DNA from 4 places in the Vreelandella piezotolerans genome. Region 3 is predicted to be linked to each of the others. Evidence: predicted binding sites of a transcription regulator. Region 3 holds the regulator's gene; each other region holds the start of a gene.
What was found. The regulator sigma-54, encoded in region 3, starts transcription at its own class of promoters, with help from an activator protein. The targets are predictions, from matches to a motif close to TGGCACNNNNNTTGCTNT.

Region 1: the regulator sigma-54 is predicted to act here: its motif matches at 4,510-4,527, upstream of speB (agmatinase).
Region 2: the regulator sigma-54 is predicted to act here: its motif matches at 3,813-3,830, upstream of GYM47_RS05025 (CmpA/NrtA family ABC transporter substrate-binding protein).
Region 4: the regulator sigma-54 is predicted to act here: its motif matches at 1,391-1,408, upstream of GYM47_RS04355 (NarK family nitrate/nitrite MFS transporter).

The regions. Positions count from the first base shown of each region.
Region 1 covers NZ_CP048602.1:3,333,327-3,340,755, reverse strand. The annotation lists gene GYM47_RS15295 (carbohydrate ABC transporter permease) at 1-307, opposite strand, end outside; gene GYM47_RS15290 (ABC transporter substrate-binding protein) at 371-1,651, opposite strand; gene GYM47_RS15285 (ABC transporter ATP-binding protein) at 1,696-2,826, opposite strand; gene GYM47_RS15280 (sigma-54 interaction domain-containing protein) at 2,931-4,349, opposite strand; gene speB (agmatinase) at 4,625-5,575, shown strand; gene GYM47_RS15270 (YjiH family protein) at 5,713-7,095, shown strand; gene GYM47_RS15265 (5-guanidino-2-oxopentanoate decarboxylase) at 7,106-7,429, shown strand, end outside.
Region 2 covers NZ_CP048602.1:1,075,727-1,083,155, forward strand. The annotation lists gene GYM47_RS05005 (fructosamine kinase family protein) at 1-60, shown strand, start outside; gene cynS (cyanase) at 45-485, opposite strand; gene GYM47_RS05015 (ABC transporter ATP-binding protein) at 478-1,434, opposite strand; gene ntrB (nitrate ABC transporter permease) at 1,445-2,302, opposite strand; gene GYM47_RS05025 (CmpA/NrtA family ABC transporter substrate-binding protein) at 2,305-3,729, opposite strand; gene GYM47_RS05030 (sigma 54-interacting transcriptional regulator) at 4,023-5,981, shown strand; gene GYM47_RS05035 (TolC family outer membrane protein) at 6,130-7,429, shown strand, end outside.
Region 3 covers NZ_CP048602.1:2,336,566-2,343,994, forward strand. The annotation lists gene lptA (lipopolysaccharide transport periplasmic protein LptA) at 1-67, shown strand, start outside; gene lptB (LPS export ABC transporter ATP-binding protein) at 79-837, shown strand; gene GYM47_RS10790 (RNA polymerase factor sigma-54) at 943-2,358, shown strand; gene hpf (ribosome hibernation-promoting factor, HPF/YfiA family) at 2,456-2,764, shown strand; gene ptsN (PTS IIA-like nitrogen regulatory protein PtsN) at 2,769-3,236, shown strand; gene rapZ (RNase adapter RapZ) at 3,295-4,212, shown strand; gene GYM47_RS10810 (HPr family phosphocarrier protein) at 4,251-4,520, shown strand; gene pmbA (metalloprotease PmbA) at 4,539-5,879, opposite strand; gene yjgA (ribosome biogenesis factor YjgA) at 5,975-6,496, shown strand; gene tldD (metalloprotease TldD) at 6,502-7,429, opposite strand, start outside.
Region 4 covers NZ_CP048602.1:942,478-949,906, reverse strand. The annotation lists gene GYM47_RS04365 (CZB domain-containing protein) at 1-120, shown strand, start outside; gene GYM47_RS04360 (patatin-like phospholipase family protein) at 205-1,224, shown strand; gene GYM47_RS04355 (NarK family nitrate/nitrite MFS transporter) at 1,561-2,913, shown strand; gene GYM47_RS04350 (nitrate regulatory protein) at 2,992-4,257, shown strand; gene GYM47_RS04345 (SDR family oxidoreductase) at 4,334-5,020, shown strand; gene GYM47_RS04340 (LLM class flavin-dependent oxidoreductase) at 5,131-6,123, shown strand; gene GYM47_RS04335 (LysE family translocator) at 6,134-6,766, opposite strand; gene GYM47_RS04330 (GNAT family N-acetyltransferase) at 6,876-7,379, shown strand.

The DNA of each region.
Region 1 (7,429 bases), 1.0 Mb from region 3:
GCCCCGGCAGTTTGCCGTTGACGAATAGCGCCATGCCCAAGGCCAGCGCAATAGAGGTGGGAATGGTACCCAGTGCATAGAACAGATTATTGCGAGCTACCTGCCAAAACGTTGGGTCATCGAACAGCACCTGATAGTTCTCGATGCCTACGAATTCAGGGGGCGCACCGCGGAAGCCGGGTAAGAAAAGGCTGTTAATGACCGTAGAAACGGTCGGCAAATAGGCAAACGTTGTCAGCAGCACCGCAGCGGGTAGCAGCAGAAGCGCGCCATAGAGCTGCATGTTGCGGTGGTCGTTGAATGACATAGAGCAGTACCAAACGTTGGAAAAGCCGGGGCATGCCCCGGCGAACAGTCATATGTCTGACGACTAGCGTGCGTAGCGGCGCAACACGCTGTCGGCTTCTTGCTGTGCTTGGCTAAGTGCTTCCTCTGGCGACATCTGTCCGGTCAGCGCCGCTTGTACAGCGTTATCCAAGGCGCGGCGAATGCGGCCTCCTTGGTAGGTGGAAAGCTCCGCCGTGCCGTGTTCCAGCTGGTCACGGGCGACCGCTGCGGGTGGGAACTCTGCCACATAGCGTTGTAGCGCGTCGGTTTCGTAAGCGGCGGGGCTAACGCCCATGTAGCCGGTCTCGATCGACCATGCGGCGGCACGCTCGGGCGCGGTCATCCAGCGGATGAAGGTCATCGCCGCGCGCTGCTCTTCTTCGCTGGCATCTTCAAAGATGTAGAAATTGCCGCCGCCAGTGGGGCTGCCGCGCTGGGTCTTCATGGGCAGCATGGCGACGCCAAATTCGAAATTGGCCTCGTTGCGTACGGCGGTCAGGTTACCCGTCGTGTGCCACATCATGGCGGTGGACTGCTCTAGGAAGTTCTGGCGCAGAGTGCCCCACTCGATGGTGCCGCTAGGCATGGCATCGTGCTCGGTAGCCAGCGACACCCAGTATTCGAGAGCTTCGATGGCGGCCGGGTCGTCAAAATAGACCTCGGTGCCATCGTCGTTCATCAGGCGATGGCCGTTCTGGAAGGCGAACGCCTGGAACATCCAGTAGGGGTAGCCGGTGGACGGTACCATCACGCCCCATTGTTCTCCGTTCGAGGCTTCGCGCACGGCAGCCGCCATCTCGGCCATCTCTTCCCAGTTTTCCGGCGGCGTTTCCGGGTCCAGGCCAGCGGCTGCAAAGGCGTCCTTGTTCCAGAACAGCACGATGGTGGAGCGCTGGAAGGGGATACCGTAGGTCTTGCCATCCAACTGACCGTTCTCCATCAGCCCGGGGTAGAAGCTATCCAGCCACGCTTGCTCTTCCTCGGTGTCGATGAGGTCATCAAAGGCCACGATGGCGTTCTGCTCGATCAGCTCGTACAGGTCGATGGAGAACAGCACCGAGAGCTGAGGCGTATCGCCCGCTTCCATGGCGGACATGGCGCGCACGCGAGTGTCGTCGTAGTTGCCTGCGTAGATGGCTTCTACGTTGATATCCGGGTGTTCGCTTTCGAACTCGTCCACCAAGTTGTCAACGACCTCGGTCAGTGCGCCACCTACGGAAACAGGGTAGTACATCGTCAAGTCGACACTGTTAGCGCTGGCGTGACCGGCACCTAACAGTGCTGCGGCGATGGCTGTCATTGCAAAAGAGAACTGAGAACGCATGAGAGACTCCACAAGTGTTTGTGATGTTGTCAGGATGAGAGCGGTCAGTGTTGGAAAGAGCCCACGGCGGGCGGGCGCGGTACGCTTCGATGCGAAGCGGGTAAGGCAAGAGGCGCTAACGCTTGCTGACGCAGACCCTGTTGATCAAACAAATGGGCGCTATCTGGCGTCCAGTAGAGTTTGCAGGGCTTACCCGAGAGCGCTTGCTTACCGCTAAGGCGAGCGCGCACGGTGTGATTGCCGACGGCGACATGGGCAATCGTGTCGGCACCTAAGTACTCATCACTGAGTACCTGGGCCGGAATGCCTGCCTCGGATGCTGGGCGCAGTTCGATATCTTCAGGGCGCACGCCCAGCTGCCCCCCGGCGGCCTCCATGGGAGCCACTGGGGTCGAGGGTTCGCCCTCGATAACGGCCCCCTGGTCACCTTGCACTAGAGGCAAAAGGTTCATGGCCGGGCTGCCAATAAAGCTGGCAGCAAAAGCGCTGGCGGGCTGGTTATAAAGTTCGTCGGGTGTGCCGTCCTGCACGATATGTCCTTGTTGCATCAAGATCACACGGTCTCCCATGCTCATGGCCTCCACCTGATCGTGAGTGACGTAAACCACCGTCATATCGAGTCGTGATTGCAGGGCTTTGATCTCCCTGCGCATATCGCTGCGCAGCCGCGCATCGAGGTTGGACAGCGGCTCATCCATCAAACAGATGGGGTGCTCTGAGATAATCGCTCGCGCCAGCGCCACCCGCTGACGCTGGCCGCCGGAAAGCTGGGCCGGTTTGCGGTGCAGGTAATCCGTCAGGTCCACCAGCTCGGCCACCTGGGCCAGGCGCTGCTGCCGTTCTGCCTTCGCTACCTTCCGGCTGCGCAGGCCAAAGACGATGTTGTCGGCCACGCTCAAATGCGGAAATAGCGCATAGGACTGAAACACCATGCTCAGCCCACGGTCGCCAGGTGGCAGGCTTGTCACATCGCGCTCACCAATATGAATCTCCCCGCTGCTGGCTTCTTCCAAACCTGCGATCATGCGCAGCGTGGTGGATTTTCCACAGCCTGACGGCCCCAGCAGGATGACGAACTGCCCAGGCTGAATGTCGAAGGAAATGTCGTTGACTGCCGTGGTCGCGCCCCAGTGCTTGGAAACGCTTTGAAGGCGTATTTGCGGCTGTTGTGACATAGCACCTCCAAGATTGGCCGTGGGCTTATCGGTCAATCATGTGATGGAGGTGTTGCGGTTGAATGACGCTCGTGTGGCAGGGGTGTGACGTATGGGGCTAAGCATCAACGAGAGATGTTAATGCCGTAACGCTGCAACCGGCGTACGACGCTGGATTGGCTGATACCCAGCCGCTTGGCGATGGCGTAGGTGCTGGGCAGCGTGTGACACAACGTTCGTAGCGCGTCCCGCTCTAACCGCTCTAGGTACTCTTTCAAGCTTTCGCCTGAGGCGAGCGGTGCCGCGATAGGTGAAGCAGATACATTCGCCAAGCGGTGGGTATGCTGTTCGGTATAGGCCTGCGTTGCAGGCACTTCAATTTGATCGGTGGGGCTTGAAAGCCAGGCTCTCTCCAGCCAGTTTTCCAGCTCCCTGACATTACCCGGCCAGTCGCTGCCCATGAGGGTCGACCATACGTGATTACCGAGAATTTTCTGCCGCCCATAGCGCTGGTTCAGCCGTTGTAAGCATGCTTCCACCAAGTCGGGAATATCCTCACGTCGGTCGCGCAGCGGTGGCAGGGTGACCGGGATGACGTTGAGGCGGTAGTAAAGGTCGAGGCGGAAACGCCCCGCTTCCACCTGCTTGCCCAAATCCTGATTGGTCGCGACCACCAAGCGAAAATCGACCCGGCGGGAGCGCGTATCCCCAAGGCGCGTCAGGCTGCCATCCTGAATCACTTTCAGCAGTTTGGTCTGCATCAGCAGCGGCAGCTCGCCAATTTCATCCAGAAACAGCGTGCCCCCTTCGGCCTGCTCCAGCAGTCCGGCCTTGCCTTGCCGCGCGGCACCGCTGAAGGCGCCGGGCTGGTAGCCGAACATCTCCGACTCGAACAGGTTTTCCGGGATCGCTGCGCAGTTGACCTCGATGAACGGGCCATGATGGCGCTCGCTCCAGCGGTGGAGCTGCTTGGCAAAGGCCGTCTTGCCCACGCCAGACTCCCCCAGCATCAGTACATTGGCATCCGATGGCGCGACTCGCTTTAGCAGTAGCGCAATTTCGCGCATCACATGGCTTCTGACTTGTAGGTTATCCAGTGCCTCATCCAACGCCTGCTCTTCGGCATCGGGGGCGGCCTGGCTGCGTTTCAAGTGCTCACTAAAACGTTTTTGCAGCAAGGCGTATTCGTCCTGCAGCAGCTGAAGGTCGGTCAAATCCCGTGAGCGGCTGACAATGCGCTCCAGCTTGCCGTTGACGAACACCGGGTAGGCTTCGGCAATGACGCGGCGGCCCGTGCCGGTGATTTGCATTAGCTGAGCGGGCTGGCGAGTGCGGATGACTTCCATGGTGATGGACGGTTTCAGAATACCGGCGGCCTGGAGCTGTTGAACGCTGCTGGAAAGCAGCTCCTCCCGTGATACGCCGTATACCGCCTCGGCACCGGGGCTGATATCCATAATCTGACCGTCGCCGCTGACGATAAAGAAGTGATCATTGGCGGTTTCCACGATGGTTTGCAGTACGCGCCTGTCGATTTCACTCATGCGTCCCTCCTTATCTACCGCACCCGCTTTTGTATCGTTGGATGAACAGGACAATGCAAATATGACTCGTTGATTCATTTTTGCATCGTTTCATTAGCGTTGCGATTCATTTTTGCATCGATGGGGCGGTAAACCTCCCTACTTATCAGCGCAGGTGACTTGGCATGGTCTGTGCACTGATCTGTGCATCAATGATGCATGAGCGGTATGAGCTGGATAAATCGCTGAAGCGCCGAGCCCTTCAGGCTGGCCACAATAAATCCAAGGAGAGAACGATGTCGGAATTCAATCAGCCGCTGGGCGGCAACACCATGCCGCGCTTTGCAGGCCCTGCCACCATGATGCGCCTGCCCACACAAGAGAGTGCCGAAGGGCTGGATGCAGCGTTTATCGGCATTCCCATGGATATCGGTACATCGAACCGCCCCGGTACCCGCCTGGGGCCACGCCAGATTCGCGATGAGTCGCGCATGTTGCGCCCCTTCAACATGGCCACGGGGGCAGCTCCCTTCGAGCGTCTTCAGGTCGCCGATATCGGTGACGTGCCCATCAACACCTTTCATCTGCCGAAAAGCGTCGACATCATCACCGCCTTCTACGACGACGTGCTGAAGCATGACTGCATTCCTCTCACGCTAGGGGGCGAGCACACGCTGACGCTGCCGATTCTACGCGCCATGGCCAAAAAGCATGGCCCGGTGGGCTTGATTCATATCGATGCCCATGCGGATGTGAACGAGCATATGTTCGGTGAGCCGATTGCCCATGGCACGCCGTTCCGCCGCGCCCAAGAGGAAGGGCTGCTGGCTCATAACAAGGTCGTGCAAATCGGCCTGCGTGGAACCGGCTATGCCCCGGAAGATTTCGACTGGTGCCGCGAACAGGGTTTCCGCGTAGTGCCCGCCGAGGAGTGCTGGTACCGCTCGCTGGCCCCACTGATGGCCGAAGTGCGTGAGCAAATGGGCGATACCCCGGTGTACATCAGTTTCGACATCGATGGTCTGGACCCTTCGGTCGCCCCCGGTACCGGCACGGTGGAAATGGGCGGGCTGACCTCTGCTCAAGGGCTGGAAATCGTGCGTGGTGCCGCTGGCTTGAACATCGTGGGCGGGGACCTGGTCGAGGTGTCGCCGCCGTACGACCCCAGCGGCAACACGGCGCTAATGGGCGCCACGCTGCTTTATGAAATGCTCTGCGTACTGCCCGCAGCGCAACGCCGCCCGTAAGCGCTGCCTGCAAAAGTGCCCTGCACCAAGCGCCGACCTGACAAGGCGCGGATGACAATACACAGGAAGGGGAGCGGTGCTCCCCTTCCGGACGCCGCCAGCCCACCTCCAATAATCACACTCAAAAGGTGAATCGTATGTCTCATTCTCAAGCGAAGTCGGAAGAACCGACATCGACGGCCCCCATCCCTAGCCGAGATTTACTGAAGTTTCTGATCCCTTCCATCATTGGGGTAATGCTGTTTTTGGTGCCTTTCCAAATAGGTGATTCGATCAATATTGGCATGGGGATCATGGCAGATGGGCTGCAATCTCTGCTGGAGGACGCCTTACCCGCTATCGCGTTGTTCGTATTGTGCCTGTCAGTCGTCGTGACGCTCTACGTTAAAGTCACCCAACCTGCCTGGGCGAAAAGTGGGCCTTTCCACGATATGTTCAATGTGGGCGCGATTTGGATAGCCATGCGGGTCTTGGGCGCCGTTTTTGTCATCATGACCTTTTTCCAGTTTGGGCCTGAGTTCGTCACTGCGTCGTTTACCGGCGGTGTCATGCTCAATGACTTAGCCCCTGTGTTGTTGACCTTTTTCTTCTTTGCTGCCGTATTGCTGCCATTTCTGGTCGAATTCGGTTTCATGGAGTTCATTGGCACCATGGTACGCAAACCGTTTCGCATTATTTTCAACTTACCTGGGCGAAGCGCTATCGATGCGACTGCCTCTTGGATGGGGTCGGGAACGGTGGGTGTGCTAATTACTGCCCAACAGTACGAGCAGGGCTACTACAATGGCCGCGAAGCCTCGGTGATTGCAACGAACTTCTCTGTCGCTTCCATCGCTTTTAGTCTGTTAGTAGTCAATTTCGTCAATCTCAATCACCTGTTCGTGCCGTTCTACTTTACCGTCGTGGTGTCGGGCTTAATTGCTGCGGTGGTTGTCTCGCGGATTCCGCCGCTGTCGCGTAAATCCGATGACTACTACGAGCCGGTCGGCTGCCAGTTAAGCGAGGAGCGCACCGAAAACGTGGGCCTGTTCCGCTACAGCCTGTTGCAGGCCACCCGCCGCGCAGCGGGCGCACCAGGGCCAAAAGAACTAGCACGGTTGGCGCTGCTCAACGTCATCGATATCTTTCTGACGCTGCTGCCATTGGTGTTTGCGATTGGCACCGTGGCGCTGATTTTGGCCGAGTTCACGCCGCTATTTACCTGGCTCTCTTACCCCATGGTGCCGGTGCTGGAACTGTTGCGTCTTCCCGAAGCCCAGGCGGCCGCCCCTGCCACGCTGGTAGGATTCGCGGACATGTTCCTGCCTGCCGTGCTGGCCACCAACATCGATAGTGAGTTGACCCGCTTCGTGATTGCCTGCCTTTCCATGACGCAGCTGGTGTATATGTCGGAAATTGGTGCACTGCTGCTCAAGTCGAAGATTCCCATCAGGTTCTGGGAGCTAGCCGTGGTGTTTCTGCTGCGTACGGCCATTACGCTGCCAATCATTGCCTTCATGGCCCATACGTTTTTCTTCTAAGAGGTCATGTATGAACGAGTCAACGACGATGACCTGCGCCGATCTGTTGATCCATCTGCTGCGCGAGACCTACGGCGTGCGGGCGCTGTTTGGCATTCCCGGTGTACACACAGTAGAGCTGTACCGTGGCCTGGAAAGCAGTGAGGTAGAGCACATCACCCCGCGCCACGAGCAGGGGGCTGGCTTCATGGCCGATGGCTATGCCCGTGCCAGCGGTCAGCCGGGGGTGTGCTTGATCATCACCGGGCCGGGGATGACCAATATAGCCACCGCCATGGGCCAAGCCCTGGCGGACTCCATCCCCATGCTGGTGATCTCCAGCGTTAACCGACGC
Region 2 (7,429 bases), 1.3 Mb from region 3:
AGCTACCGTGGCGGCGTCGAGCGCAGCGTCGCGCGGCTGGAGCACTACCAGGATTTATAGGGCAGGAATTTGCCGTTGAGGGTGAGCAGCACACGGTCGCCTTTCGGGTCTTCGACCTTATCCACCTCCATGGTGAAGTCGATGGCGCTCATGATGCCGTCGCCGAACTTCTCCTGCACCACGTCCTTGAGCGTTTCGCCGTACACGCCCACCACTTCGTAGAGCCGGTAGATGAACGGGTCTTGGGGAATCGCTTCATCCCACGCTTTGGTGGGGAAGGCCGTGAGTGCGGTAGCGACGTCGCCATCCACTTCGAGTACGTCGCAGAGTTTATGAGCGATATCGGCGCTGGCGCTGTTCATGCCGTAGCAGGCAGAGGCGACCCACACCGGCGACATGCCGACGGCGCTGGCAATGTCGTCCCAACTCAGTTTTTTGCGGGCCTTGGCAGCCAGCAGGGTATGACGCATTTCTAGCTTATCCATGACGGACCTCCTTGGGAGTGAACTTCACTAGGTTTTCTTGGGATTCGGTGGCAGGGGTTGCCGGGGTTGAAACCGTGGTGGCCTCGGCAGTCGCTAGTTGCACCGGGTTGACCGGTGTGGGATAGCGCAGGCCTTGGCCGTCGAACTCCTGGGTGCGCAGCTCGCCGGAGCGGTTCACCAGGAAGTCGACCAGGTAGTTACGAATCGTGTAGAAGTGCGGGTGTTTAACGATACTTGCCCGCTGGCGCGGCCGTGGCAGATCGATCTCCACCGCCTCGGCGATACGCGCCTGGGGGCCGTTGGTCATCAAAAAGATGCGGTCGGCCAGCAAGATCGCTTCGTCCACATCGTGGGTAATCATGAACACGGTTTGCTGATCCTGGCTCCAGATGTTGATCAGCTCGTCTTGAATGACGCCCCGGGTCAGCGCATCCAGCGCGCCAAACGGCTCATCCAACAGCAGCAGTTTGGGCTTGGTGGCAAACGCCCGGGCGATGCTCACCCGTTGACGCATACCGCCAGAGAGCTGGGAGGGCTTGCGGTCCACCACTTCTTTCAAGCCGACCATGTCCAGGTACTTCATGCTGTGGTCGGTAACTTCTCGATCGCTCCACGTTTTCCACCGGGCGCGTACGCCAAAGCGAACGTTTTCAAGCGCGGTTAGCCAGGGCAGCAGGCTGTAGTTTTGGAACACCACGCCGCGCTCGAGGCCTGGGCCGCTGATCTCTTTGTTCTCCATCACCAAGGACCCTTCGGAGAACTGATCCAGCCCGGCGAGCGCGTTCATGATGGTGGATTTACCGCAGCCAGAGTGGCCGATGATGCACACGAATTCGCCTTTCTCGAGCTGAAAACTGATGTTCTCGAACACCGTCAGCGGTTCGGCTTCTTTACTGGCACTTGGGAAGCGCTTGGCAGCTTTCTGTACCTCTACGAACGCATGACTCATGGTCGGCTCCTTATTCGGCGTAAGTGACGAAGCGGGCAATATAGGCAAGCGACATATCCAGCAGCATGCCCACCACGCCGATCATTAGGATGGAAAAGATCACGCTGGTCAGGTCGAGGTTGTTCCACTCGTTCCAGACGTAGTAGCCAATGCCCGTACCGCCCACCAGCATCTCGGCGGCCACGATGACCAGCCAGGCGATGCCGATGGAGATCCGCATACCGGTCAGAATGGTGGGCGCTGCCGCAGGTAGAATGACCTTGAAGGCCGTTTGCAGCGACGACAGCTCGTGGGTGCGGGCCACGTTCACCCAGTCGTTGCGTACGCCCGCCACGCCAAAGGCCGTGTTGAGCAGCATGGGCCAAATGGAGCAGATAAAGATCACGAAGATGGCGGAGGCTTCGGAATCGCGAATGATGAACAGTGCCAGCGGCATCCAGGCCAGCGGGGAGATGGGCCGCAACACCTGAATGAACGGGTTGAGCGCTCTGTACGCCAGCGGCGACATGCCAATCAAAAAGCCAATGGGAATCGCCACCAGCGCGGCCAGCAAATAGCCGCTGAGCACGCGATACAGCGAATAGCCCAGCTGAATGCCAATGCCTTTATCGTTGGGGCCTGCATCATAAAAAGGGTTCGAAAGCTCTTGCCACGCTTTGACGGCGATTTCTGAAGGTGGCGGTACTTTAGCGCTCTCATCGGCCCCGGCCAGCAGCTGCTCGTATTCGCTCAGCTCGGCACCTCCCCCCATGAGCGGGGATTGATTCAACCCTTCCCAGATGCCCAGACCCACGACCAGCAACATGATGGCAAGAATCGTGGCGCGAACGTTTAGGCTCAATTTCCACTCGGTAGTGGTGCGGTCCATGGTTAACCCCTCCGAATGGCGAAGCTGTCGACGTACGCTTCGGGCTGGGTGTAATCAAAGGTCTTGCCCATGATTTGGTAGTTGCGGGCGGTCTCTTCGGGCGCTTCATAGCCCAGCTCGCGCATCACGGTCTGCGCATCGGTAGCCAGATACACGTCCCGAGCGATCTGCTGATAATCCACGTCGCCTTCGATATAGCCCCAGCGCTTCATCTGCGTCAGGATCCAGACCGCCATGGAGTGCCAGGGGAAGGGGTCGAAATCGATGCGGTCGGGCACGTTCTGTACGCCGCCCAAACCGTCGGCAAAGCGCCCGGTGAGTACTTGCTCTATGACCGTGACCGGCTGGTTCAGGTAATTCGTCGGAGCAATGGCTTCGGCAATCTCTGAGCGGTTGGCAGGGTCGGAGGAGTACTGTGTCGCGTCGATAATCGCGCGAAGCAAAGCGCCGTAGGTGTTCGGGTTCTCGCGGGCAAAGCGGGCGCTGGTGGCAAAGGCGCAGCAGGGGTGTCCGTCCCAAATCTCTTTGGTCAGCAGATGAATGAAGCCGATGCGTTCGAATACCGCGCGCTGGTTGAAGGGGTCGGGTGATAAGAAGCCGTCGATGTTGCCTGCCCGCAGGTTGGCGACCATCTCGGGCGGCGGAATCACGCGAATTTGAATATCTTGATCCGGATCCAAGCCGTGCTCGGCGACATAGTAGCGCAGTAGGAAGTTGTGCATGGAGTACTCGAACGGTACGCCAAAGGTAAAGCCTTTCCACTGCTGCGGATCGCGCTTATCCAGGTGGTCGTTATGTAGCACGATGGCCTGACCGTTGATGTTTTCTACCGCTGGCATGATGAATGGCTCGGGCGTGGAACCCGCACCGAGGGTCATGGCCAATGGCATGGGCGTTAGCATGTGCGCCGCGTCGTATTCGCGGTTAAGGGATTTATCCCGCGCCACTGCCCACCCCGCGGTTTTGATGACCGAGACATCCAGGCCGTAGCGCTCATAAAAACCCATGGGGTGGGCCATGATGATGGGGGTAGCGCAGGTAATGGGAACGAAGCCCACATTAAGCTGGGTTTTCTCGAGCGGACCTAAACTCTCTTTGACGGCGGCTTTGATCGAATCTAGGGGGAACAGGCTCGCTAACGCCGCGGCGGCCGTGCCGCCACCCACCAGCTTCATGAACTGACGGCGGTGCATGTCGCTATGGCCAAACATGCCGCGTATTAAGGCGCTTTCGACCACTCGATCCATAACGTCATCGGCGCTGCTTGGCGTTAACGATGGTGCCACTGCGTTTGTCTGATGCGGGGACCTAGCGCTGTTGGGTTGGGAGGGGGAGCACTGATGGCAATCGCACTGTCGTCCGTGAATCAGTGATTGGCGATGATCGAACGGGTTGCCAAGACTGCTGGGGTCGTTGTTCTCTTTCATGGACGTTCACCTCACAGGAGCAAAAGGGGTTTAAGCTGCGCCGTCTTGGTGCGTAACGATTCCCTGCGGCGCTATGTCCATAGATAGCGACTTATATGCCAAAACGAGTTTTTCTGATGTTTTTGTCGATGAGTCATAGGGTTACTGGTGTGAGAAGGCAGTCGCTGAGTCAACGAATTCGTCACGATTTTTCGTCAATGACGATATTTCGTTGTTTAAATAACGAAAATTCGTGATTGGCCCGCTGTTTGTATGGAAAGAGAGTCGTCCAGCTGGCTGCCAAGGAGCCTGTGATGCGTGGCACTTCCCACTCCTCGATCATCGAAACGCCCTTAACGCATATGGCCAGCCATACGCCGCTGGCCATGATCATCGTCGATCCGCTTAGCGATTCCCTGATCGATGCCAACCCTGCCGCCTGCCACTTGCTGCTCCTAGCGCGTGATCAAACCCTCACCACCCCCTTCAGTCACCGCTTGAGCGCCTCACTGCCGCTATGGGTCAGCTTTACCGACGAGGTACTAACGACCGGGCAAGGGTGGTCGGATGATTTAGTGCTGCTGGATAGCGCCCGCCAACCTCGTCGTGTCGAAGTCTATGGCCAACGCTTGCAGAGCGAATCGCAGCTATTGTTGACGTTGATCGATCGCAACAAGGCCGAACAGCGTCGTGCCAAGGCCGAGCTTAGCCGACAGCACCGGCAAGGGGAGGTGGGCTGGCAGCGGGTCGAGCAGGTGTTCGAGCGTATCGAAAAGCAGAACCAGCTGATTCTCAGCGCGGCCGGGGAGGGCATTTACGGCCTGGATGCCGATGGCAAAACCACCTTCGTCAATCCGGCCGCCGAGCGCATTCTTGGCTGGAGTACGGAGGATATGGTGGGCCACGATGCGCATCTGATGTTTCATCATACCCACGCCGATGGCAGCCACTTCCCCGTCCAGCAGTGCCCTATCCATGCCTCGTTTAGTGATGGTCAAGTGCACCATGTGGATGACGAAGTGTTCTGGCATAAAAATGGCGAGGCCATTCCCGTGGAGTACACCAGCACGCCGATTTTCGAAATGGGCCGATTAGTGGGAGCGGTGGTCCTGTTTCGCGATATTCGCGAGCGTAAACGTGCCGAGCAGCAGCTACGCGATGCGCTAGAAGAGGTGGAGTCGCTCAAACGCCGCTTGGAGCTAGAGAACCAGTATCTGCAAGAAGAGATCAAAGCCGAAGTGAACCACCGCAATATCGTCGGCAACAGCCCGGCGGTGGCCAAGCTGACTCAGCAGATTGCCATGGTCGCGCCGACCAGCGCTAACGTGCTGATTAGCGGCGAGTCAGGTACTGGCAAAGAACTGATTGCCCGGGCAATTCACGCAGGTAGTACTCGCAGCGACCGGCCGTTGATCCGCGTGAACTGTGCCGCGATTCCCCGCGACCTCTTCGAGAGTGAGTTCTTCGGTCACGTGAAAGGCGCCTTTACCGGCGCGGTGCAAGACCGTCCGGGACGCTTTGAATTGGCCCATGGCGGCACGCTGTTCCTGGATGAAGTAGGGGAAATCCCATTAGAGCTGCAGAGCAAGCTGCTGCGCGTATTGCAGGATCAGCAGTTCGAGCGGGTGGGGGATAACCGTACCCGCGAAGTGGATGTGCGGGTGATTGCGGCGACCAATCGTGAGTTAAAAGAGATGATCGATGCCGGGCAGTTTCGCGAGGATCTCTACTTCCGATTGAACGTCTTTCCCATCGACTCCGTTCCACTGCGCAAACGCATCGAAGACGTGCCGCTGCTGGCCCGCCACTTCTTGCATCGCGCCTGCCTGAAGTTCAACAAACCTGGGGTACGAATACCGCCTGCGCAACTTGATGTCCTCACGCGTTATCCCTGGCCCGGCAATATTCGCGAGTTGGAGAACGTCATCGAGCGTCAGGTAATCGTGACGCAAGATCAGCGGCTCTCTTTCGATGACCTTTTGTTGGTAGAGCCACTATCTCGTCACACGGCGTTCAACGAAACGTCGCACGATAGTAGCGAGTTGCCCGACCACCTGCTCACCGAGCAAGCGCTGTGCCATCAGCAGCGGTGCAATGCACTAAAAGCGTTGAAAGCCGCAAACGGAAAGGTGTCTGGGGCGGGAGGAGCGGCTGAGCTGTTGGGCATGAAGCCCACCACCCTCACTTCGCGACTGCAAAAATGGGGCATCGATCCTCGGCAATATCGCAGACGCCAGCGCAAAAGTACGTCAGCCAACGATGCTTTGGACTAAGGTTAGGGAGGATCTGCTTGACATCCGTTTGTACACACAAATCAGGCAACTTCAAGTCTAGCATACATACATGAATGTAACTATAATGCCACTCTTTCATAATGGTGCTCTGCTGCGCCGTCTTACGTTGACACCTAGAGGCAATCCCATGCGACTAGCACACTGGGCAGTCAATGCCCCCTTCCGCCCCCTATTGTTGGCAGTACTCACGGCGTCCTTTATCGCGCCCGCCCAAGCGGCCGATTTGGTGACCATTACCCGTGACGCGCTGAATAACAATGCGGCTCTGGCCTCTGCGCGGTCTGAGTTTTCAAGCGTCGAAGCGGCGCGTGACGTCGCCCGCGGTGGACTGCTGCCTCAAGTGAACGCCTCTGGCAGCGCTGTGCATAACGAGCAGTTCGAGAGTCAAGGCTCGGCCCGTGGTGCCGGTACCGGAGCAGGGGCTAATGCGGGTGTCGGCGTCAGTGACGATAGCTACAACACGGTCTCTTTGACGTTAGAAGCCACCCAGGCTCTATTCAATGCGGTGACACGGCAGGAAGTCACTCAGGCAGAGCGTCAGATCGATCAGCAGGTCTATCTGCTGGCCGCCACCGAGCAGCAGCTGTTGATCGATGTGGCCAGTGCCTACTTCGATATTCTACGCGCTCATGAAGTGTTGGAAGCACGGTTAGCGCAGGAGCGTGCTATCGGCCGTCAGCTAGAGCAGGCCCGTGAGCAGTTCGAGGTCGGTTTGATTGCGATTACCGAAGTCGAGGAGGCGCGGGCGAGCTTCGATCAATCTCGCGCCGATCGCATTGCTGCCGAGAGCAACCTGCAAGTAGCGTTTGAAGTGCTGGAGCAGCTTACCGGCCAGCGTTATGCCAGCATCGAAGCCCTGGGCGATAGTATGCCCATCGCGCTGCCGACGCCCACCGACCGTGATTACTGGGTCGAACAGTCACTGGAGCGCAACCCCCAGGTACTTGCCCAGCAGGCGGGTATCGAAGTTTCTCGTGTGGGAGTAGAGCTGGCCCGTGCTGGTCGTTTGCCCACCGTGCAAGCGTTCGCCAACTATCAGTACGCCGACAGCGACAGCGAATTAGTGAGCGGTTACGACACTTCCGCTCAGGTCGGTGTTTCGGCGAACGTGCCGATCTATACCGGTGGCAGCACCAGCGCCAGCATTCGACAAGGCACTTTCCAATTGGAGAGCAGCCAGTACGACTTCGAGTCTCAGCGCCGCACTACGATTCAACAGGTTCGCTCGCTCTATACCCAGGTCAGCAACAACGTCGAAACGGTCGAAGCGCGCCAGCAGGCCATCGTGTCCAACCGCAGCGCGCTGGAAGCGACCCGCGCGGGTTACGAAGTGGGTACGCGCAATATCGTCGACGTGCTCAATGCCGAGCAAAACCTCTATAACGCCATCGCCAATTATGCCGAGGCGCGTTACGACTATGTCGTGA
Region 3 (7,429 bases):
AGCTCGCTCCGACGTGAACGGTAGCGACAACCAGCGCATTCGCATGACCCTTCAGCCGGAACAATAGGGAGCGCCCACGTGGCAGCATCAACGTCTGCAGATTCCGCACCTGTCAAAACGCTCTACGCCCACCACCTAGCAAAGAGCTACAAACGCCGCCGCGTCGTCAAGGACATCAACCTGGAAATCGCCCAGGGCAGTGTCGTTGGACTGTTGGGCCCCAATGGAGCCGGTAAAACCACCTCGTTTTACATGATCGTCGGACTGGTCAAATCCGATGCGGGCAATGTGGGTATCGACGATCTGGATTTGACCCACGCGCCCATGCACGAACGCGCCATGGCAGGCATTGGGTATCTTCCCCAAGAGGCCTCGATTTTTCGCAAGCTCTCGGTAGCCGATAACATCATGGCCATCCTCGAGACGCGCAAAACGCTCGATCGCAGCGCCAGAGAAGCTCGCCTGGAGTCACTGCTCGAAGATTTTCATATCACCCATATTCGTGACAACCTAGGCATGAGCCTCTCAGGAGGCGAGCGCCGTCGAGTAGAGATCGCGCGGTCGCTGGCCACCGAGCCCGCGTTCATTCTACTCGACGAACCCTTTGCCGGGGTCGACCCTATTTCGGTCGGCGAAATCAAAACCATTATCCGTGCACTCAAAAAACGCCACATCGGCGTCTTGATCACCGACCACAACGTGCGTGAAACCCTGGATATTTGCGATATCGCCTACATCGTTGGCGATGGCCACATCATCGCCAGTGGGAACGCCCAGGAGATTCTCAATAACCAAAAGGTCCGCGACGTCTATCTGGGCGCTGATTTCCGGCTCTAAACCGAGGCCTGACCAAACTTTTCTTTTAGTGGCATGCTTATTGCACTTGCACGTAGCCATAACTCGCTCTAGGGTGGAGCTTTCTGATTAACGAGTGGTTCTCAGATGGTCATGAAAGCTTCTCTCCAATTGCGTATCGGCACACAGCTGACCATGACACCCCAGCTGCAACAGGCCATTGCCCTGCTGCAGCTCTCTACGCTGGACCTCCGTCAAGAAATTCAGCAAGCGCTTGACGCCAACCCTATGCTCGAGCAAGAGGACGAGTTTGGAGAGCAGGCAGTCAGCGAGCCGCAAGAGGCCGAGTGGTCTGACAGCATTCCCAACGAACTCTCCGTCGACAGCGACTGGTCGGACACCTACCAAGACATGGGCAGTCTGAGCGGTGGTAGCGAAGGACCCGACTTCGAGCGCCAAGCCGCTGGCCAAAGCCTTCATGGCCATTTGCTGTGGCAACTGGCCATGACCGATGTCAGCTCACGGGAATATGCAATTGCGGAGAGCCTGATCGATGCGCTGGACGCCAATGGTTATCTTACCCAGCCGCTCAACGACATTCGTGAAGGGCTCAAAGCACAAGGTCATGACGGCTTGAGCCAACGGGAAGTGGAAAATACCCTACTGCGCTTGCAGCAGTTCGAGCCGACCGGCGTATTCGCTCGCGACCTGCGCGAATGTCTGATGCTTCAACTTGCTGCGTTGCCGGAAGACACCCCGCTATTGATGCCAGCCAAACGGCTGGTACGACAGTTTTTGGAGGCGCTAGGCAAAGACGATATGCGCCTCCTCAAGCGCCGTTTGAGCCTGGACGATGAGCAGCTGGATGACGTCATTCGATTAATTCGCAGCCTCGATCCCCGACCCGGCAGCGCCTACGGCGTGACCGACGATAGCTACATCACTCCCGATCTGGTCGTGCGCCATGACAACGAAGGCTGGCATTTAGAGCTCAACCCGGACGCTCTTCCACGGCTACGCATCCAACCCGACTACGCCAGCTTGATCAAACGCGCCGACAAGAGCCAGGACAACCAGTTCTTGAAAGAGCACCTTCAAGAAGCGCGCTGGCTGATCAAAAGCCTCTCTAGCCGCAATGACACCTTGCTGCGCGTGGGGCGTGAAATCATCGCTCGCCAAATTGGCTTTCTAGAGCACGGCGAAGAGGCCATGAAGCCGCTGATCTTGGCCGACATCGCCGAAGCCGTAGAGATGCATGAGTCGACCATCTCACGCGTGACGACACAGAAGTTCATTCATACACCGCGTGGCGTGTTCGAGTTGAAATACTTTTTCTCCAGTCAAGTCAGTGGCCAAGACGGCGGCGACAGCCACTCGAGCACGGCCATTCGCGCACGTATCAAAAAGCTCATTCAAGAGGAGCCCTCAGGCAAACCGCTCTCCGATAGTCGCTTGGTGACGCTTCTCGAAGAGGGCGGAATAAGCGTGGCACGACGTACCGTCGCGAAATATCGCGAGTCGATGGGCATTCCCTCTTCGAGCGAGCGCCGCCGTTTACGCTAGTTAAACGCTTGGTCGTGACAAACTCACCGCAAGGGCTTTGCAATAGCGTAAAAAGGGTTACAATCGAAGTACAGCCCGATGGATAAGGAGCACGTCAATGCAAGTAAACATCACTGGTCATCACGTTGAACTGACTGACGCCTTGCGTGACTACGTTAACGAAAAGCTGGAACGCGTCGAACGACACTACGACAATATCACCACGGTACAAGTGACCTTATCTGTCGAAAAGGAGCGCCAGCAGGCAGCGTGCACGCTACATGCCGCTGGTGCTGACCTTCATGCCGAGGCACTCGATAACGATATGTATGCCGCCATCGATGCCCTTGCGGACAAAATCGATCGTCAACTCGTCAAACACAAGGAAAAAGCACAAGCTCGCGCTCAAGGCGCAGGTGTGCGTTAACTCAATGACGTTGGAAACCATTCTCCCCCCGGAGCGCGTGCTTTATGACGTACCCGGGGGCAGCAAAAAGCGGGTGCTGGAGTTTTTCAGCACCTTCATCGCCCAAAACACGCCCAGCCTTGACAGCCAAGAAGTGTTCAGTCGTTTGATTGGGCGCGAGCGTCTTGGCAGCACGGGGATTGGCAACGGTGTTGCCATTCCCCACGCAAGAAGCCCGCACTGCAGTGCCCCCATTGCTGGCTTTTTGAAACTGGCGGAACCCGTCGATTTCGATGCCATCGATGGGGACCCGGTCGATCTCGTGTTCGTTTTGCTGGTGCCTGAAGAAGCCGATGACACGCACCTTGCTTTGCTCGGACAAGTCGCGACGATCATGAACGACGCCGATACTCGCCAACAGCTGCGCAAAGCAGGCAGTCAAAAAGAACTGTTGACGCTGATAACGGCCAAGATACGCGAACAAGCTGCGTAACAGATCTACTCCTTCAATTTGTCTTTACTTCTTACGCTCAAACGCCAAGAGAGACGCTATGCAACTGGTGATCATTAGCGGCCGTTCAGGTTCCGGTAAGTCTATCGCCTTACAAGCGCTGGAAGATCTTGGCTATTACGCGATCGATAACTTGCCTGCCATGCTGTTGGGCTCGCTTATCGACGAGTTGCGCGCCCAGGGTGAGCGCACACGGATTGCCGTCAGTATCGACGCACGCAACTTACCTACTGCGCTGGAGCGTCTGCCAGCGCTACTTGAAGAATTGCGCCACCGGGAAATTCGTTTTCAGGTGATCTACCTGACAACCGATGCGCGTATTTTGCTGGAGCGTTACTCGGCCACTCGCCGTCGTCATCCCCTCACCCGTGATAGCGACATGACGCTGGAAGAAGCGATCAACAAAGAAGAAGAGACGCTGAATGACATTCGCGACCTCGCCGATTTATTGATCGATACGTCTCGACTCTCCGTACACGATCTGCGACGCCGCATTACCGACCAAGTAGCTCATCAGCGCCAGCATCAACTGACGCTCACCTTCGAGTCCTTTGGCTACAAACGCGGCGTTCCGCTGGATGCCGACCTCGTGTTCGACGTACGCTGCTTGCCCAATCCTTATTGGGACCCTACTCTGCGCCAATATACCGGTCGCGACGCCAACATCATCGACTTCTTGAGCGGCTACCCCGTGGTAGAGGCCATGGCAAGCGATATTGAAACGTGGCTGGAGAAGTGGCTACCGGCCTATCAAAATAGCCATCGCAGCTATATGACCGTGGCCATTGGCTGCACGGGCGGCCAACACCGGTCCGTTTATATGATCGAGCAGCTTGCACAGCGGCTGGTCAAACAAACAGGGGAAGTGCAGTTGAGGCATCGCGAGCTAGGGCTGCAGTACACGCTCAGCGAAACGCCGACAACCCAACATACGGCGGCGACGCCCAGTACTCCCTGAGCCCTCCCTAAAACCCCACTCGGCAAAAAGGAACCAGAGTGCCCGAAAGAACGTTGACCCTTACCAATCAGCGCGGCCTTCACGCCCGCGCAGCCACCAAACTGGTTCAGTGTGGCCAGCAGTTCTCTGCCCAGATTCATGTGTACAAGAAGCAGCAAAAAGCGGATGCTGCCAATATCATGTCACTGCTCATGCTCGCCGCGCCCTGCGGGACCGAGCTCACCGTCATTGCAGAAGGGGAAGACGCCGAACGAGCGCTCGATGCTATCGAGGCGCTATTCGACGCTCGGTTTGAAGAAGATCAGTAATCGATGCAGCGTGAACGCTTAGCTGCCCGCCACGGTCATCGCATCCACCAGCCAGCTCCCCGTGTGAATGCTGCCCCGTGTATCCGTGTCATCCCCTACGCCGCTCAGCCCGGCAAACATCTTGTCCAGGTTACTGGCGATCGTGAACTCCTCGATTGGGTACTGAACTTCACCGTTTTCAATCCAAAAGCCTGCCGCTCCCCGCGAGTAATCACCGGTCACACCGTTCACCCCCTGCCCCATGAGTTCGGTGACCCAAATACCTTGCCCCATCTGACTCAACAGCTCGGCTCGTGGCGTTAACGGAGCCAGCAGGCGTAAATTGCGCGCGCCACCTGCATTTCCAGTCGAGTGCATACCTAAACGCCGTGCGCTATAAGCAGAAAGCATGTAGCTGGCAACCTGCCCCCGATCGATGAATCGATTATTACGGGTTTGCACCCCCTCGGCATCGAACGGCGAGCTCGCCGTCGCCCCCACTTCCATGGGTCGCTCTTCCAAGCCAAACCACTCGGGGAAAAGCGGCGTTCCCAGACGGTCACACAGAAAAGAGGCTTCTCGGTATAGCGCACCGCCTGCCAAGGCGCTCATTAGATGACCGATCAGGCCGCTGGCTAGCGTAGGGTCGAACAGCACCGGAAAGGTACCGGTCGGTGGCCGACGCGCACCCAGTCGGCGAAGCGTGCGAGTTGCCGCTTCTCGACCGACCTCTTCCGGGCTGCGTAAATGGTGTGGATTACGTGCGGCGGTGTAATCATAGTCGCGCTGCATACCCTGATCGTCCTGGGCGATCAGCATGCATGAGAGCGAGTGATTGCTGCCTTTTTGAGTGCCCAAAAATCCGTGGCTGTTGGCATAAACACGGACACCCTCGCCGCTGGAGAGTGACGCACCCTCCGACTGATGAATCCCCTCCGCGCTGCGTCCAGCCTGCTCGCAGCGAAGGGCCAGGTCGATGGCCTCATCCGTGGTGAGCGTCCACGGGTGGTGGACTTTCAAATCGGGTAGCTCAGTGGCCATCAGCGACGCGTCTGCCAAACCGGCGGCAGGATCTTCTCCGGTATAGCGCGCGATCGCGAGCGCTTTCTCGACCGTTGCGCGAATCGACGCGCTGCTGGCATCGGTAGACGAGGCGCTCCCCTTTCTCTTGCCCACGTATAGCGTTACCGCAATTCCCTGATCGCGCGACAGCTCAACGGTTTCCACATCGCCTAAACGAACGCTGACGCCCATGCCTTGATCGACGCTGGCACCCACTTCAGCAGCATCTGCTCCTAGCTGCTTTGCTAGGGCAAGCGCTTCTTCAGCGCGCTGTGTCAGTAATGCCTGCTGCGCCGATGCATCAAATGCCTGTGCCATGTGGCCTCCTTTTCGCCTGAAACGCGTTGGCGGATCAATGTTGTGGTCACAGCCTGATATAATGCTGCGAACGAATCTAATCTGTGAGTAGCTATATGCCCAAGCAACGTCCCGAGCCAATTGACATCGACGAACAGGTAGAACGCCCCAGTAAATCGCAGCTAAAGCGAGAAATGCACGCCTTACAGGCGCTTGGCGAAACCCTGATTGCCATGAACCCCACCGAACGCTCACGCTTTCCGCTGTCTGACGATATGCTGCGCGCCATCGATGAAACCGCTCGCATTCGCTCCCATGAGGGCCGCCGACGTCATATGCAGTACGTTGGCAAGCTCATCCGCAAAGAGGATCTAACGGCCATTCAAGGCGTTTTCGACGCCATCGAACAAGAAAAAGAGCAGCGCGATCATGCTTTTCATCGCCTGGAAAAGTGGCGAGACCGCATGATCGACGAGGGCGACGATGCCGTCGATCTCTTCATGGTCGATTATCCCAATGCGGATCGGCAAGCGCTGCGCCAACTCGTGCGCAACACGCGTAAAGAACGCGAACAGGGCAAGCCCCCCACCAGCTCGCGCAAGCTGTTCAAACACCTGCGTGAGACGCTAGCGCTGTAAGCCAGTCATGAAGACTGCGTACCGCCGACGGTCAGCTCATCCAGCTTAAGCGTGGGCTGACCGACACCGACGGGCACGCCCTGCCCCTCTTTACCACACACGCCAATGCCGGTATCCATCGCCATGTCATGGCCAATCATCGACACTCTGCCCATGGCTTCGGGCCCGTTGCCTATCAGCGTCGCGCCCTTGACCGGCGCTGTGATCTTGCCATCTTCGATCATGTAAGCTTCGCTGGCCGAAAAGACGAACTTACCCGAGGTAATGTCTACTTGACCGCCGCCAAAGCTGACGGCATAGATACCCCGCTTGACGCTTTTGATGATGTCGTCAGGATCATCCTGCCCCGCCAGCATGACCGTGTTGGTCATACGTGGCATTGGCAAATGCGCAAACGACTCGCGACGCGCATTACCGGTGGGCGCCATTTTCATCAAGCGCGCATTCAGCTTATCCTGCATATAGCCTGTCAAAATACCGTCTTCGATCAACGGCGTGTACTGACCGGGCGTGCCTTCGTCGTCCACACTGAGCGCGCCACGGCTATCGGCCACCGTGGCATCGTCGACCACCGTGACGCCCTTGGCGGCGACCTGCTGTCCCATCCGCCCGGCAAACGCCGAGCTGCCTTTGCGGTTGAAATCGCCTTCCAATCCGTGCCCAACGGCTTCGTGCAGAAGAATACCAGGCCAACCCGCCCCTAACACCACCGGCATCTGCCCGGCCGGTGCGTCGACAGCCTCCAGGTTGACCAGCGCTTGACGCACCGCTTCTTTTGCGTAGCGCTCGGCCACGCCTTCATCACGCAGACGCGACATCGAGTAACGACCACCGCCGCCCGCGCCACCGCGCTCCCGGCGGCCGTTTTTGGCCGCAATCACACTGACGTTGAAACGCACGAGGGGGCGAATATCGGCGGCAAGGGTGCCGTCG
Region 4 (7,429 bases), 1.4 Mb from region 3:
GCGCTCATGGAAGAGGCCAGCGTGACGCTGGCCCAGCAGCTCGACAGGTTGATGGAGCATGCGGTGTACGACCAGCCGCTGCCCCAGACCCGTTCATCACCGTTGGCCGACGCTCCCTAGTCTGCGGGGTAGTTCCCCATTCTTCCGTCCGGCGACTTTTATGCCATGCTAAAGGCACTTCCATCAAAGACGGAAAGGATGACGATGGCACCGGTAAAAAAGCTCGACCTCGCGCTACAGGGCGGAGGTGCTCATGGCGCGTATACCTGGGGGGTGATCGACCGCCTTCTGGAAGATGATCGCATCGAGATCGAGGGCATCAGCGGCACCAGCGCAGGCGCCATGAACGGCGTGGTGATGGCTGATGCTTTGACTCGAGGCGGAAAGCGAGCGGCGCGTCAGGCACTGCGGGAGTTTTGGCAGGCCGTTAGCCGCGCTGGCATGGCCAGCCCCATTCGCCGCTCCCCTATGGATATTCTGACCGGCAACTGGAGCCTCGACCACTCGCCGGGCTATATCGCCATGGACTTGATGACGCGCCTGGTATCACCTTACCAACTCAACCCACTCAATTTGAATCCGCTACGGGATATCGTGGCGGCTCATATCGACTTCGAACGCGTACGCCAGTGCGACCAGCTCAAGCTTTTCGTCGCGGCTACCAATGTACGCACGGGCAAGCAGCGCGTCTTTCGCCGCGAAGAGATGAGTGTCGACGCCGTCATGGCCTCCGCTTGCCTGCCGTTCATGTTTCAAGCGGTGGAGATCGATGGCGAAGCGTATTGGGACGGTGGCTACATGGGCAATCCGGCGCTGTTCCCTCTCATGGAGGAGTGCAGCGCGCGGGACATCCTGCTGGTGCAAATCAATCCGATTCGTCGCGAAGAGCTTCCCACCTCCGCCTCGGCGATCATGAACCGCCTCAACGAGATCACCTTCAACGCTGCGCTGATCAAAGAGGTACGCATGATCGCACTACTCAAGCACGCTCTCGAAGAGCAAGGTATCGAGAACTGCTATCAGCAGGCCCTCTTTCACCGCATTAGCGGCGACCAAGCCCTGGATAACCTATCGGTTTCCAGTAAGCTCAACTCCGAATGGCCCTTCCTTTGTCACCTATTCGAGCAAGGCCGAGAGGCGGCCGAGCATTGGCTCGCCACGCATTTCGATGCCCTTGGCAGGGTGTCCACACTCGATATCGATGCGGTCTACCTACACGAATAAGCGCGCTCACGCCCAGCCACTGCCCCAACTTAGCGCACGCTGCCCAAGCAGAGTGCGCTAAACGAGCGTTAAGTGCTCTACTCTCCCCCGTCTTTGCCACTTGCCAAGCAGTCTCCTATCTAAGCAAAATCTTTAACCAACTGTTTTCACTGATTTAAAAGAGTGATGGCGGAGTATTTGCTTATTTTTTCTACATGGTGATAGGCGTGGACCAGGCCCAACAGGGTACGAGTGCGTCGGACCTGACCTTCAACGATGAAGGCATGTTCCCGTAACCACGTAACGCCTGCGCGTTGCGTCTCGACAAACTCGTTCGTACGCTGTGAGGTCACTCCCATGGAGATCCGCAACAAAGCCAACCGTATCCGGTTGCTCAATTTCTCGACGCCGCAAATGCGGGCCTTTCACCTCTCCTGGTTTGCATTCCATATCTGCTTTTTTGGCTGGTTCGGTATCGCACCACTCATGGCCGTGGTGCGCGAGGATCTCGCGCTAACGCAAACCCAAATCGGCAATACCATCATCGCCTCGGTGGCGATCACCGTGATCGTTCGGCTGCTGATCGGTGTACTCTGCGACCGTATCGGCCCACGCAAAACCTATACGGGCCTGTTGATGCTGGGCTCCATTCCCGTAATGGGAATTGGCCTTGCCGACAGTTTCGAGACCTTCTTACTGGCACGCTTGGCGATTGGCGCCATCGGCGCATCGTTCGTCATTACCCAATACCACACCACCTTGATGTTTGCGCCCAACGTGGTAGGCACCGCCAATGCCACCAGCGCTGGCTGGGGCAACCTGGGCGGCGGTACCACCCAAATCGTCATGCCGCTGATTTTCGCCGGCGTTCTGATGCTCGGCGTGAACGAAGCCCTCGGCTGGCGACTCGCCATGGTGGTGCCTGGTGTGGTGCTGTTCTTTACCGGTATTGCCTACTGGCTGTTCACACAAGACGCCCCCAATGGCAACTTCAGCGAGCTGCGCGCACGCGGTGAGCTGCCACCCGCTACCGGTGAGCACGGTGCCGCCCAAAGCTTCCTGGCGGCGGCGAAGGATATCCGCGTATGGGCACTGTTCGTCGTGTATGGGCTCTGCTTTGGCGTCGAGCTAACGATCAATAACATTGCCGCCATCTACTTCTTCGACAAATTCGATCTGACCCTGGCGACCGCTGGGCTCATTGCCGGACTCTTCGGCTTGATGAACATCTTCGCTCGCACACTGGGCGGCGTGTTTTCCGATCTGTTCGCCAAACATGGTGGGCTAAAAGGACGCGTTCGCTGGCTTTTCATAGCGCTGGTGTGCGAAGGCATTGCCCTGGTAGCGTTTTCCCAAATGCACGTGCTCAGCCTAGCCATTGGCATCATGTTAGTGTTTAGCCTCTTCGTGCAAATGGCCGAAGGCGCCACCTTTGGCGTGGTGCCTTTCATCAACAAAAAAGCCCTGGGGGCCGTGGCCGGTATCGTAGGGGCCGGCGGCAACGTGGGCGCGGTGTCTGCGGCGTTTCTATTTCGTAACGAAAGCTTGAGCTACCAGCAGGGTCTTTTCTACCTGGGCCTGACCGTGTTGGTACTAGCGTCTTGCGTACTGGTGGTGCGTTTTAGCGAGGCCACCGAAGCCGAAGAGGCCAGCGCATACCGTGATGCCGTCGGCGACGATACGGGCGCAGGTGCTCTCTCACTACGTTAATATCTGTGAATATTGCCCCTGCCAGTGTGCCGCTGCGGGGGCATTTGACTTTTGGCGGCGAGTATCAAGGAAATCACCATGTCTTCTGCCCAACAGCTTCTCTTTACTGCCCTGCGCTGCGACATCGATAACCTTCACCATCTCGCTACGACCGTGGATATCGTGAGCGATATCAGCCAGTTCATTCATGTGCTGCAGCGCGAACGCGGCGCCTCGACGATTTACCTGGCCTCACAAGGTAAGCGTTTCAAAACCCGCCGAACGACCTACGTTCAACATAGTCAATCGGCCGAAGCCTCGATGCGCCTGCGTTTAGAAACGTTCAGCCAGGAAGCTCGACCTCAAGCCACCGCACGCTTGCTGCGCCGCATTGCCAGCGTTTGGCTAGCGCTGGATGAGCTCGATGCCCTGCGTCGAGCCATCGATACCTTTCATATTTCACCGGACGCGGCCACGCAGGCATTCAATCACCTGATTAGCGGTTTATTGGCGATCGTCTTCGAGGCCGCAGACACGGCTGTCGATCCAGACATCACCCGCGCTCTGGTAGCCACGTTCCACCTCATGCAAGGCAAGGAGCTTGCCGGACAAGAGCGTGCCTGCGGTGCCTTTGGGTTTACCCTAGGCCATTTCGATGACGCTCATCGCACGCTGCTCAACGAACTCGTCGAGTCCCAGCAACGCTGCTTCGATACGTTTGCCGAATTCGCCACCCCAGAAGCACTGAGCGCTTGGGAACAGTCGCTTTCGCCCCGAACGCTGGCCGGTATTAGCCAGCTACGCGACATCGCCTGCCAACGCTCGGAACATCGAACGGCGTCGGGCAACACCTTGGGGGAAACCTGGTATGAGCTGACGACCCTACGAATCGATACCATCAAAACGGTGGAAGACACGCTCAACACGCAGCTCATGGCCCTATGCCACCATAAAATCGCCCACGCACAAGCGGCGCTGGATCACGCCTCGGCCACACCCGACAGACCACTTCCAGCCCCCTGCGAACAGTTGCTGGCGCTTAGCCCCTCTCAACCGCTGGGCGATTTGACCGCCACTGCTCTCCATTCGCCGCTGAGTCGTTCGCTGCTGGAATTGACGCATGCGCAGTCGAGTCGTCTGCAAGGACTCAGCGACGAACTGGAAAACACGCGCAAAGCGCTGCGGGAGCGGAAGCTGATCGAACGAGCCAAAGGCCTCATCATGGCCCATCAGTCGATGAGCGAGGAGGAGGCGTACCGTTTTCTGCGCAAAACGTCGATGGATCAAAGCAGAAGCATGGCCGATATGGCACGCTCGATCCTAGATCTCTCTGCCATGCTGCAACGACAGCAAGATACACCCTAGCGACGGCGCTCGTTTGCAACCCCACTCGGTTTTGGCCATGCTGAAGGTTCATGTATGACAGCAAGGAGAGCCAACGATGCAAGACCGCGTACTGTTAATTACCGGCGCTTCCAGCGGCATTGGCGCGGCCACCGCCCGGGCAGCGGCCCGAGAAGGGTATCAACTGGTGCTGGCCGCGCGTTCTGCCGATAAGTTGACCTCCCTTGCCCAAGAGCTCGGCCCAGAGAACGTGCTCACGTGCGACGTCGATGTCACCGACTTACACCAGCAGCAAGCCATGGTGGAGCACGCCATTGAAACGTTCGGCCGTATCGACGCGGTATTCGCCAATGCGGGCCGCGGGGGCTCGCCCGGCGGTTTTAGCAGCGCCGACCATAACGCTTGGCGGGAGATGATTCTGACCAACATTTACGGCGTTGGCCTAACCTTGCAAGCCTGCCTGCCGGAGCTGAAACGCCGTCAAGGACACGTGCTGCTGACCGGTTCGGCTGCGGGACGCACGACCATCCCCGGTTCTATGTACAGCGCCACCAAATGGGCGGTCACGGGCATTGGTTACAACCTGCGCGAAGAGTTGCGCGGCTCCGGCATGCGGGTCACATTGATCGAACCCGGTATGGTCGACACACCGTTTTTCGACGAGCCGCCCGAGTATGCGCTGCAAGACCGCGATATTGCCAATGCGGTGATCTACGCGCTCGCTCAGCCGCCACACGTGGATGTCAATGAAATCTTGGTACGCCCGACGCCCCCCAAAGAGTGACCCCAACGCCACGGCGGTTGTAATTGCACTTGGCCGCCCACATAAACGCTGCATTATGAAGCGTGCTAACAAAAATAGCCCGCTGACCATGCACGTTTATTAGGTGATTTATGAGCCAACTTGCGAGCACCGCCCTCTCCGTTCTGGATCTTGCGCCCATTCGTCAAGGCGGAAGCGCAGGCGAAACGTTCCGTGACAGCGTATCACTGGCCCAGCAAGCAGAATCGCTGGGCTATCGGCGCTACTGGCTAGCCGAGCACCACAACATTGCCGGTATCGCCAGCGCCGCCACCTCGGTCTTGATTGGTCACGTGGCGGGGCAAACGTCCACGATACGCGTGGGTAGCGGTGGCATCATGCTGCCCAATCATCCACCGCTGGTCATTGCTGAGCAGTTTGGCACGCTTGAGACGCTCTATCCTGGGCGCATCGACCTGGGCCTTGGCCGAGCCCCTGGGTCGGATGGGGCGACCATGCGAGCAATGCGCCGTCACGCCCATGCAGGTGTCGACGACTTTCCGGAGCGGTTAGAAGAGTTGCGCCGCTATTTAGACGACGAGGATCCCCGCCAAACCGTCAAAGCCGTGCCCGGCCAGGGCACACACGTACCCATTTGGCTACTGGGTTCTAGCGGCTACAGTGCCCAGCTTGCGGCGAAGCTGGGCCTGCCCTTCGCATTTGCCGCCCAGTTCGCCCCGGGTTATCTGTTCGAGGCACTCCGCCTCTATCGAGACAACTTCCGCCCCTCCGCGCATTTAGAGTCACCCTATGCCATGGTCGGCTTGCCGGTCATGGCGGCTGATAGCGACGAGATGGCGCACTACTTGGCCACCACCGCCCAGCAAAAATTCTTGAACCTGATCCGGGGGAAGCCGACACAATCGCTGCCACCGGTCGATGCCTTGGATTGGTCACCCATGGAACGCGCCCAGGTGGAGCAGTTTTTGGGAGCAGCCATCATCGGTGGCCCAGAAACGATCAAAGCACAGCTAGCCGCGTTTCAAGAACGCACGGGGGCCAACGAGCTGATGATCAATAGCGATTTTTACAGTCACGCGGATCGCTTGCGGAGTTATGAGATCGTCGCCGAGGCAGTTCGTTAAACTGTCTGCCTTAACCTTTAGCGACCAGAAAAGCGCCTGCTGCGAACATCAGCGAACCGGCCGTGCGGTTGGTGCCTTTTTGTGCGCGCTCAGACTGAAAGAAGCGGCGTGCGGAAGACGCACATGAGGCGACCAGCATCAATCCCATCATCAGCCCCACCAGCGTCAACCCGACCGCCAACACCATATCGCTGCGGTCGAGCGCGGTGAGATCGATAAAGGTCGGTAAGAAAGCGATATAGAACAGAATGACTTTCGGGTTGGAGGCCGAGATCATAAAACCTTGCAGAAAACTCTTTGCAGCATCACGACGCCAAGCGCCACGGCTGGCTGGGAGGGCGTCGAGCGTTTGCGGGGATACCTCGGCGGTCCACATTTTCCAGCCCAAATAGAACAGGTAGATGGCGCCAGCGTAGCGCAGTAGCGTAAAGGCGTCTCCCCAGTGTTCCGCCAGCGCCGCCAAACCGTAAAACGCCAGCAGCAGGTAAATCACATCGCTGACCGTCATTCCCAAGGCTAACGGGATACACGAGCGCGCTCCCGATGCCATTCCCTTCGCCAGCAGGGCAAAAATACCCGGTCCGGGGGTCACGGCGAAAACGAAAATCGCCAGAAAATACGTCAGAGCACTCTCAACGGTCATGGTCTTGCCCTCTTGCGGTCCAGTGGTTCACTTATCAACGTACCCGTCGCGCAGATACGCATTAGAGTGTGCTAACGTTGCGCATGACGACACCCATGGAAGACACCTTATGTCCAGCCTTCAGTTTTCGCCGATGACCGCCAAAGAGTTCGCGCTCTTCTGGCCTACGTTTCAAGCCATTGTAGCCGCCCAGGAAACCTACGCGATAGACCCCCACATTAGCCAAGAGGAAGCGTTTGCGCTGTGGTGTCAAACGCCACATCTTAGCATGGCGGTAAAAGATGAGCAGGGAACACTGCTGGGCAGCTACTACTTGAAGGCCAACGCCGCAGGCCCCGGCCAGCATGTATGTAACTGTGGTTATATGGTCACACCGCAAGCGCGGGGCAAAGGGGTGGCAAGCGCCATGTGCGAACACTCACAGCAAGAGGCCGTGACGCAGGGGTTCAAAGCCATGCAGTTCAACGCCGTCGTCGCCAGCAATCACGTGGCCGTGGGCTTATGGCAACGCCTTGGCTTCGAGATCGTCGGTACCGTGCCAAACGCCTATCAGCACGCTTCATTAGGGTATGTGGATACCCATGTCATGTACAAAGCACTAACCCCACACTAACCAAGCGCTTCTACCCTGACTGAAAGCAGCTGCCTGCCTGGAAGAGAACG